2 regions of the Micromonospora sp. NPDC049282 genome follow, and region 1 is predicted to be linked to the other one. Evidence: riboswitches for the same ligand, from Rfam matches in the RefSeq annotation. Region 1 holds a riboswitch; the other holds the start of a gene.
The links. Region 1 has a riboswitch for thiamine pyrophosphate ahead of ACGFI2_RS28695 (ECF transporter S component). Riboswitches for the same ligand answer to the same signal wherever they lie in the genome.
Positions count from the first base shown of each region.

Region 2: linked by a shared signal. The riboswitch ahead of thiE (thiamine phosphate synthase) and the one ahead of ACGFI2_RS28695 (ECF transporter S component) in region 1 are both predicted to bind thiamine pyrophosphate.

Region 1 covers NZ_JBICSL010000026.1:64,376-69,310, forward strand. Annotated here, with positions in the region: gene ACGFI2_RS28680 (DUF6328 family protein) at 1-426, opposite strand, end outside; gene ACGFI2_RS28685 (sugar isomerase domain-containing protein) at 518-1,267, opposite strand; gene ACGFI2_RS28690 (alpha/beta fold hydrolase) at 1,264-2,100, opposite strand; TPP riboswitch at 2,178-2,284, shown strand; gene ACGFI2_RS28695 (ECF transporter S component) at 2,359-2,949, shown strand; gene ACGFI2_RS28700 (ABC transporter ATP-binding protein) at 3,047-4,489, shown strand; gene ACGFI2_RS28705 (energy-coupling factor transporter transmembrane component T family protein) at 4,486-4,935, shown strand, end outside.
Region 2 covers NZ_JBICSL010000021.1:44,312-49,246, reverse strand. Annotated here, with positions in the region: gene ACGFI2_RS26550 (aldo/keto reductase) at 1-523, shown strand, start outside; gene ACGFI2_RS26545 (DUF559 domain-containing protein) at 846-1,757, opposite strand; TPP riboswitch at 1,877-1,988, shown strand; gene thiE (thiamine phosphate synthase) at 1,983-2,609, shown strand; gene thiO (glycine oxidase ThiO) at 2,606-3,733, shown strand; gene thiS (sulfur carrier protein ThiS) at 3,724-3,924, shown strand; gene ACGFI2_RS26525 (thiazole synthase) at 3,921-4,700, shown strand; gene ACGFI2_RS26520 (thiamine phosphate synthase) at 4,781-4,935, shown strand, end outside.

The DNA.
Region 1 (4,935 bases):
CAGGACGGCCCAGAACAGCAGGAACCAGATGCCGGTGAGCGCGCTGAGCAGGAACGCGATCGGCCGGTCCAGCACGAAGTCGCTGACCAGCAGGACCGAGCTGACCATCGCGATCAGCATGAAGAACAGGCCCCCGGTGGCCATCCGGTGGGCGAAGCGGACCAGCTCCGGCTTGCGGCCCTGGCGGAACAGCGCCCGGTGGAACGCGACCGGCGAAATGATCATCGCGGCGGACGCCGCGGCGGTCAGCAGCGCCAGAATGTAGACGTCACGCTGGAACTCGGTGGTCCGGGTGAACCCGTTGCTGAACGGCAGCGTCAGCAGGAACGCGAAGAGGATCTGCACGCCGGTCTGCGCCACGCGCAGCTCCTGGAGCAGGTCGGCGAAGTTGCGCTGCCAACGCTGCTTCTCGGATTCCTTGGACACTGGTGAACCTCCGGGGAAGACGGCACGGCCGGCGGGTGAACGCCCGCCGGCAGGAGCGCCTGTGCCCGCTTCGGATGATCACGAAACCGGTTCAGGATCCGCGGCGGATCCGCCCGGCGTACCGCGCCTCCAGCTCGGCGTTGTGCTCGTCGCCGCCGGTGATGTTGGCGGACAGGTAGACCGGTGGCCGCTCCCCCGCCGCGACCAGCCGGGCCACCACCTCGACGGTGATCTGCTGGGCCAGCAACGCGGCGGTGATCGAGGAGACCGCGCCGACCGCGCCGCCGCCGGGCAACGGCAGCGTGGCATCGCCGTACGGGGCGCCGTTGTCCAGCAGCACGTCGGCGAAGTCGGCGAGCTTGCGACCGGACGGGTGCCGCGAGATCATCCCTTCCGCGTGCCGCGCCGAGGTGATCGCCACCAGGGGATGCCCGCGTTCCTTCACCACGGACGCGAACTCCACCATCGCCCCGTTCACGCCCGAGTTGGAGGCGAGCACGAACACGTCCTGCGGCCGGACCGGGGCCAGCTCGTAGAGGCGGTGCGCCACCGCCGGCTCGCGTTCCAGCTTCGGGCCGAGCACGTCGGCCGGCTCGCCGCCGAGCAGGACCAGGTCGCGCAGCGCGATCCGGTTGGTGGGCACCAGCCCGCCGGCCCGGCCGGCGATCTCCATGGCGAGCGCCTCGGAGTGCCCGGTGCCGAACGCGTGCACCACCCCGTCGGCGCGTACCGCCGCGACGATCAGGTCGGCCGCCGCGGCCACGTTCACCCGCTGCTCTGCGGCGACCCGCTCCATCGTCGACGTCACCGTCGCCAGGTACGCCTCGGCACTCACCGTCATGCTTTCTCCGTCCCTGACGTCCGGGCGAGGATCGCCTCGGCCAGCGGGCCGGGGGCCTCGTCGGGGATCCAGTGGCTGACGCCGGGGAGCACCACGAAGCGGTAGTCGCCGGTGACGTGCGCCGCGCACGCCTCGGCGGCGGTCCGGCCGATCGCCACGTCCCGGTCGCTCCAGACGTACGTGGTCGGCGCCGCCACCGGCCCGACCGCCTTCATGTCCGACCCGCTCATCGCGCGGTACCAGTTGAGCGCGGCGGTGAGCGCGCCCGGTGAGCGCATCGGCTCGGCGTAGCGCTCGACCGTGTCCGTGTCGCCGACCCCGCGCAGCAGCCGGCGCAGCGCGGCCCCGCGCAGCGCCAGCAGCACCTTCTCCGCCTTGCCCGGCATCCGGAACAGCGCCATGTAGGCGGACTTCGCCTTCTGCCGCGGGTCGGTGGCGAGCGCGTGCCCCATCGCGGCCGGGTGCGGCACCGACACCGCGGTCAGCGTCCGCACCCGCTCCGGGTGCGCCGCGGCCAGGCCCCAGGCCACGATCGCGCCCCAGTCGTGCCCGACCAGGTGGGCGGCGGTCACCCCGAGCCCGTCCAGCACGGCCGCCGCGTCGGCCACCAGCTCCGGGATCCGGTACGCCTCGACCGCGTCCGGCCGCGCGCCGGGCGAGTAGCCGCGCTGGTCGAGCGCGTACGTGCGCAGCCCGGCGGCGTGCAGCGCGGGCGTCACCGCGTCCCACTCGCCGGCGTGCTGCGGGAAACCGTGCAGCAGCAGGACGGGCTCGCCGTCCTCGGGGCCCCCGGTGCGTACGTCGAACGTCAGGCCCCGCGCCTCGATCCGCATGATCGCCACCGTAGCCGACCTTCGCCCTGCTGGGCCCGGGGCCGCCGTCGGTGCTAGCGTCTGCGACGAGACAACTTCACATCCGACAGGGGAGCGCACAGCGCTGAGAGTGCGGGCCGGTGCCCGCAGACCCTCGAACCTGATCTGGGTAATGCCAGCGCAGGGAGTTCGGTCGACCTCCAGCCGCGCCGCAGTCCGGGCAAACCGGCCGCGGCGTGCGTCTTCTCCTGGTTCCTCACCACGAACTGGGAGTCCGTCATGAACCACACCGACAGCAACCGCTGGCGTACCGTCGACATCGTCGTCGCCTCGGTGATCGCGGTCGCCTTCGGCGTCGTCTTCTGGGCCTGGGGCCTGCTCTGGAGCGCCACCGACGCGGCGTTCGCGTTCTTCCCGCCGGCGCAGGCGGTGCTCTACGGCGTGTGGCTGATCCCGGCGGTGCTCGCCGGCCTGATCATCCGCAAGCCGGGCGCGGCGCTCTACTGCGAGACGGTGGCCGCGATCGTGTCCGCGCTGCTGGGCAGCCAGTGGGCGGGCATCGTGATCCTCCAGGGCCTGATGCAGGGCATCGGCGCCGAGCTGGCGTTCGCCGCGTTCCGCTACCGCTCGTTCCGGCTGCCGGTGGCGGTGCTGGCGGGCGCGCTCACCGGCCTCGGCGCGGCGATCTTCGACTTCGTCTACTGGAACAAGGCCTACGAGCTGACCTCCTACCGCATCCCGTACGCGCTGATCACGATCGTCAGCGCCACCGTCGTCGCCGGCTTCGGCGCGTGGGTGCTGACCCGGGCGCTGGCCAACACCGGCGTCCTGGACCGCTTCCCCGCCGGCCGCGACCGAGCCCTGGTCTGACGGGGATCCCGCCGTTGATCAAGGAGTTCGCGTCGGCGGCGAGCGGTTTTCCTGACGCGAACTCCTTGATCACTGAGGCTGGGGAAGGGGTGGGACCGTGAGCGGCGTGGTGCTGCGGGGGTTCGGGTGGCGGCACGGGGGACGCCGGGCCTGGGCGGTACGCGGCATCGACCTGCGTGTGGAGAGCGGGGAACGGGTGCTGCTGCTGGGCGCGTCGGGGGCGGGCAAGAGCACGCTGCTGGCGGCGCTGGCCGGGCTGCTGCCCGACGACTCCGGCGAGCAGGAGGGCACCGTCGAGATCGACGGGCTGGACCCGCGCAAGGCCCGCGAGCGCGTCGGCGTGGTGTTCCAGGACCCGGAGACCCAGCTGGTGATGGCCCGCTCCGGCGACGACGTCGCGTTCGGGCTGGAGAACCGGGGCGTGCCCGCCGAGGAGATCTGGCCCCGGGTGGACGAGGCGCTGCGCCGGGTCGGCTTCCCCTACCACCGGGACCGCCGGACCGCCGCGCTCAGCGGAGGCGAGCAGCAGCGGCTGGCGCTCGCCGGGGCGCTCGCGCTCCGGCCGGGACTGCTGCTGCTCGACGAACCCACCGCCAACCTCGACCCGGCCGGGGCCACGCTGATCCGCCGGGCGGTCGCGGACGCGCTCGACCCGGACACCACGCTGATCCTCGTCGAGCACCGGGTCACCGAGGCGTTGCCGCTTGTCGACCGGGTGGTGGTGCTGGAGCCCGGTGGCGGGGTGCGGGCCGACGGGCCGCCCGAGGCGGTCTTCGCCGCGCACGGCGCGGCGCTGGCCGCCGCCGGGGTCTGGGTGCCCGGGCACACCGTGCCGCCGCGGCACGCCGCCACGCCGGCCGGCGACGTGCTGCTCACCGCCGACCGGCTCGGCCTGCCGCCCCGGCTGGCCCCCACCGACCTCCGGGTACGCGCCGGCGAGGCGCTCGCCGTGCTCGGCCCGAACGGCGTCGGCAAGTCCACCCTGGCGCTGCTCCTCGGTGGCCTGACGCGCCCCGGCGCGGGTGCGGTCACCGCCTCCGCCGAACTGGCCGGCCGGGACGCGCGCACTCCGCCGCACCGGTGGCGGGCGCCCGCGCTGGCCGGACGGATCGGCTCGGTCTTCCAGGACCCGGAGCACCAGTTCGTCACCGGCACGGTCCGCGACGAGCTGGCGCTCGGGCCGCGCCGGACCGGGAGGTCCGAGGCGGCGGTCACCGCGACCGTCGACGCGCTGCTGGAGCGGCTGCGGCTGGACCGGCTCGCCGGCGCCAACCCGTACACCCTCTCCGGTGGCGAGGCGCGGCGGCTGAGCGTGGCGACCGCCCTGGCCACCGCGCCCCGCCTGCTGATCTGCGACGAGCCCACGTTCGGCCAGGATCGGCGCACCTGGCTGGAGCTGGTCGACCTGCTGGCCGAGCTGCGCGACGCCGGGCACGGCGTGGTCGCGGTGACCCACGACGCGGACTTCGTGGCCGCGCTGGCCGACCGGACGCTCAACCTGGACCGCCCGCCCGCCGACCCGGACGGGGTGGTCCCGTGATCGGCCTGGAACCGGTGGCGACGCCGGGCGCCCCGTTGGCGCGGCGCAACCCGGTGGCGAAGCTGGCCGCCGCACTGGTGTTCACCGTCGTGCTGGTGGCGACGCTGGACCCGGTCGCGCCGGCCATCGCCATCGCGGTCGAGCTGGCCGTGCTGCCGCTGTTCGGCGTCCGCTACCGGGTGCTGGCCCGGCGGGCCTGGCCGCTGCTGGCCGCCGCCGTCGGCATCCTGGTCACGCTGGTGCTCTTCGCCGCCGACCGGTCCGGCCGGGTGTTCGTCGAGGCCGGCCCGGTGGTGGTCACCGAGGGCGTGCTGGTCACGGCGCTCGGGCTGGTGCTGCGCATGCTCGCGGTGGCGCTGCCCGGGATCATCGTCTTCGCCACCACCGATCCGACGGAACTGGCCGACGCGCTGATCCAGAACGCGAAGGCGCCGGCCCGGTTCGCC
Region 2 (4,935 bases), on a different contig from region 1:
CCTGGTCACCGCCGGCAAGGTGCGCTACCTCGGCAACTCCAACTTCGCCGGCTGGCAGATCGCCGACGCCGACTGGACCGCGTCGTCGCAGGGCCGTACCCGGTTCATCTCCGCGCAGAACCACTACTCGCTGCTGGAGCGCGGGGTGGAGGACGAGGTGATCCCGGCCTGCGAGCGGTTCGGCCTCGGCATGCTGCCGTTCTTCCCGCTCGCCAACGGGTTGCTCACCGGCAAGTACCGGCGGGGCCAGCAGCCACCGGCGGGCAGCCGGCTCGCCGGCGGCGGCCGGTACGCCGAGCGGCTGGCCGCGGCACGTTGGGACACCATCGAGGCGATCGAGACGTACGCGGCCGAGCGCGGGGTGAGCATGCTCCAGGTGGCCATCGGTGGCCTGGCCGCCCGGCCCGCGGTGACCTCGGTGATCGCCGGCGCGACCACGCCCGAGCAGGTACGCGCCAACGCCGACGCGGGCACCTGGCAGCCCACCGACGAGGACCTGGACACCCTCGACGCCCTCCTCTGACACCCCCCGCCCCCGCCCTCGCCCCCCGCCGCCCGGGGGGCGTGACCAGGGGTGAGTGGAACGCTATGGGTGTCTGCGGTGCGTTTTGACACCCATAGCGTTCCACTCACGGACGGCGACCCTGGCGAGTGGAACGCTGTGGGTATCTCGGGGCGCCGGCCCGGCCCGGCCTTGCCGGCCCCTGCCTCCTGGCCCTGCCCGTCCGACCTGGGCGCGGGTCGCGACGCCCAGCCGGATGCGTCGTGTCCCGCCCCGGCGCGGCATGTCCCGGCGTCGCCCGGCACGGCGCAGCACGACGAGGTCCAGCGGCGGCAGTAGGGCGTCAGCGGGCCGGCATGGTGGTGCGGCGTTCGGCGAGGGCCTGGTGGACCAGGGCGACAGTGGCCTCGGGGCGGCGCAGCACGTCGTCGGCGGTGAACCGGAGCACGATCCAGCCCGCCGAGCGCAACGCGTTCAGGCGCGCCACGTCCCGCCGGAACTGGGCCCGCTCCCGGTGGTGGTCGCCGTCGTACTCGACCGCGATGCGCAGCGTCGGCCAGGCCAGATCTACCCGGGCCACGAAGCGCCCGCCGTGGCGCACCTCGTGCTGGGCGGTCAGCGGGCCGAGGCCGGCGTCGAGGAGGAGCAGCCGCAGGCGCGTCTCCATCGGGGACTCACTCAGCGGCTCGGCCAGCGTCAACACCTCGCGCAGCAGTGACGAGCCCGGCCAGCCGGGACGGTCCGCGGCGTAGGCGCGCAGCGCGGTGAGTTCCACCACCCGGCGACGCAGCAGCGCGTCGACGGCGACCAGCGCCTCCACCCGGGGACCGAGGCGACCCAGGTCGAACGCCGTGCGCAGCGCGGTGGTGACCGGCAGCCCGGCGAACCGGGTGCGATCCCGTGCCGGTGCCGGTGACCGCACGATCGACAGCCGGGGATGCGGGCGCAGCCGGGCTGTCGTCGGCAGGAGCACGGTCACCGGATCGCCCCGGGTGAGCAGGTCGGCACCGAACAGGTAGGCCGCGCTGCGGCTGGCCAGCACCGCGTCCGGCGGCAGCCGCAACGCGACCGCCTCGCACCACATCCGGTGGTCGTCGGCGCGGTGTCCGCCCCGGTGCACGTACACGTCCGGCAGGAGGCGGACCCACGTCGGCCCGCGCAGCTTCGTCCAGGTCAGCAGTCCTTCGGCGACGGCACGGCTGCCCCGGAACGGCAGGGACGACAGACGTGGCGGGACACGGGCGGAGGTGGCCATCCGGGCAGCGTGTCGTGATGCGACGGTCACCCGCTGTCCCGGTCCGCCGAGTGGTGCCGTCGTGGGAAAAACGTCATCCGGTCTTCCGTCCGGCCGGGGACCCGTCGTACGGTAGGCCGCAAGTGACCCACGGGAGCCCGGTACGGACCGGGCTGAGAGGGGGGCTGACAGCCCCCGACCGTCGAACCTGATCCGGGTAATGCCGGCGCAGGGAGGAGCGTTGCCGTGCCGTCCCTGGGACGACTGCATCTCATCACCGACACCCGGCCCGGGCGGGATCCGCTCGGCGTGCTGCGTGCCGCCCTGCCGGTGGCCCGCGCCGAACTCGTCGTGCAGGTGCGGGTGGCGGACGATGCCACCGACCGGGAGGCGTACGAGCTGGCCCGGCGGGTGGTCGAGGCCTGCCGGCCGTACGGGGCGCGCTGCCTGGTCAACGACCGGCTGCACGTGGCGCTCGCGGTGGGCGCGTCCGGCGGCCACGTCGGGGCGGACGATCTGCCGGTGGCCGCCGCGCGCCGGGTGCTCGGCGCCGACGCGGTGCTCGGCGCGACCGCCCGGGAGGCGGACACCGCCCGGGCCGCGGTGGCCGACGGGGCCAGCTACCTGGGCGTGGGCCCGTGCCACGCCACCACCACGAAGCCGGGCCTGCCCGCGCCGATCGGTCCGGACGGGGTACGCGCCGTGGCCGGGGCGGTGACCGTTCCGGTGATCGCCATCGGCGGGGTGACCGCCGCGTCGGTGCCGGCGCTGCGGGCCGCCGGGGCGTACGGGGTGGCGGTGGTCGGCGCGCTCAGCTCGGCGGCCGATCCCGCGCACGCCACCGCCGCGCTGCTCGGGGCGCTGACGTGTTGAGCGGGGGCCCTTCCGCTACCGGAAGCGTTGACAAGGGGCCCTTCCTTACCGAGGTGGGGGTGGTGGGGGCGGGGCCGGTGGGGCTGGCGATCGCGTGGCGGTGCGCGCAGCGCGGGCTGCGGGTGAGTGTGCACGACGACCGGCCCGGGTCGGGAGCGTCGCGGGTGGCCGCCGGCATGCTCTCCCCGGTCGCCGAGGCGTACTTCGGTGAGCAGGAGCTGACCGCGCTGCTGGTCGAGTCCGCGGCACGTTGGCCCGGGTTCGCCGCCGAGCTGGCCGAGGCGAGCGGCGTCGACCTCGGCCACCGCACCGAGGGCACGCTTGTGGTCGGGCTCACCGCCGACGACCTGGCCGAGGCGGGGCGGCTGTGGTCGTACCAGCGGGGGTTGGGACTGCCGATCACGCCGCTGCGTCCGTCGGCGCTGCGCGACCGCGAGCCGGCGCTCGCCACCCGGGTGCGCGGCGGCGCGGTCGCTCCCGGCGACCACCAGGTCGACCCGCGCCGGCTGGTCGCCGCGTTGCGCGTCGCGGCCGAACGGGCCGGCGTGGTGTTCCGGCCCGCCCGGGTCGGCGCGCTGTCCGAGGTGGACGCGCGGGTCACCGTGGTCGCGGCCGGCTGCGGCGCCGCCGCGCTGACCGGGCTGCCGGTGCGGCCGGTGAAGGGCCAGGTGCTCCGGCTCCGCGCGCCCGGTGGCGGCCCGCCGGGCTTCCGGCACGTGATCCGGGGGTACGCCGACGGCGAGCCGGTCTATCTGGTGCCCCGGAACAGCGGCGAGGTGGTGGTCGGGGCGACCGTCGAGGAACGCGCGGACACCGAGGTCACCGCCGGCGGCGTGCTGCGGCTGCTCCGCGCGGCCGTCGAACTGGTTCCGGAGCTGACCGAGTACGAGCTGGTCGAGGCGGTCGCCGGGCTGCGCCCGGGCACCCCGGACAACGCGCCGGTGATCGGGGCGCTGCCCGGCCGGACCGGCGTGCTCGCCGCCACCGGGCACCACCGGCACGGCATCGTGCTCACCCCGGTCACCGCGGACCTCGTCACCGAACTGATCGTCACCGGCGAGCCGGATCCGGCGCTCGCCCCCTTCACCCCGGACCGGTTTCCGAAGGAGCCCAGGTGGAACTGATCGTCAACGGCACGGGACGGACGCTGCCCGACGGCGTCACGGTGGCCGAGGTGGTCCGCGCGGTCACCGGGCAGCAGCGCGGCCTCGCGGTCGCGGTCAACGGCGAGGTGGTGCCGCGCGGCGGCTGGCCGGTGAGCGTGCTGCGCGACGGCGACCGGGTCGAGGTGCTCAGCGCCGCGCAGGGCGGGTGAGCGGGATGTCCCTGGAGATCGGTGGCGTCGCGTTCGGCTCCCGGCTCGTCCTCGGCACCGGTGGCGCGGCCAACCTGCACGTGCTGGAGGCGGCGATCCGCGCCTCCGGCGCCGAGCTGGTGACGCTGGCGCTGCGCCGGGTGGACACCACCCCGGGCGGTACGGGTGGGCTGCTCGACCTGCTGGAGCGCTGCGGCGTACGGCTGCTGCCGAACACGGCCGGCTGCCGGACCTCGGTGGAGGCGGTGAAGGTGGCGCACCTGGCCCGGGAGGCGTTCGACACCGACTGGGTGAAGCTGGAGGTGATCGGCGACGAGCGCACGCTGCTGCCCGACGGGGTGGAGCTGCTGCGCGCCGCGGAGGACCTGGTCGCCGACGGGTTCACCGTGCTGCCGTACACCTCGGACGATCCGGTGCTGGCCCGCCGGCTGGCCGACGTGGGGTGCGCGGCGGTGATGCCGGCCGGCTCGCCGATCGGCTCCGGCCTGGGCATCGGCAACCCGCACCACATCCGGCTGATCCGGCAGGCCGTGGACGTGCCGGTGATCCTCGACGCCGGCATCGGCACGGCCTCCGACGCCGCGCTCGCGATGGAGTTGGGCTGCGACGCGGTGCTGCTGGCCAGCGCCGTCACCCGCGCCGCCGACCCGGTGGCGATGGCCACCGCGATGCGGCACGCGGTCGAGGCCGGCCACCTGGCGTACGGCGCGGGTCGCATCCCGCGCCGCGACCACGCGCTCCCGTCCACCCCCGACGAAGGCCGACCGAACCTGTGACCGTCCCCGCCGCCACCGATCCCGGCGTGCGCACGCCCATCGAGAGCGATCCTGGTGCGCGCACGTCCCTCGAGGGGCGGATGGGTACCAAGGTCCGCCGACGCCCGAGCGGACTGGTGCTGCTGACGGATCGGTGGGTGGCTCGACGGGCGCTGGTGGAGGTCGTCGCGGCGGCGGTGGGCGGGGGAGTGCGGTGGGTGGTGCTCCGGGAGAAGGACCTGCCCCGCGCCGAACG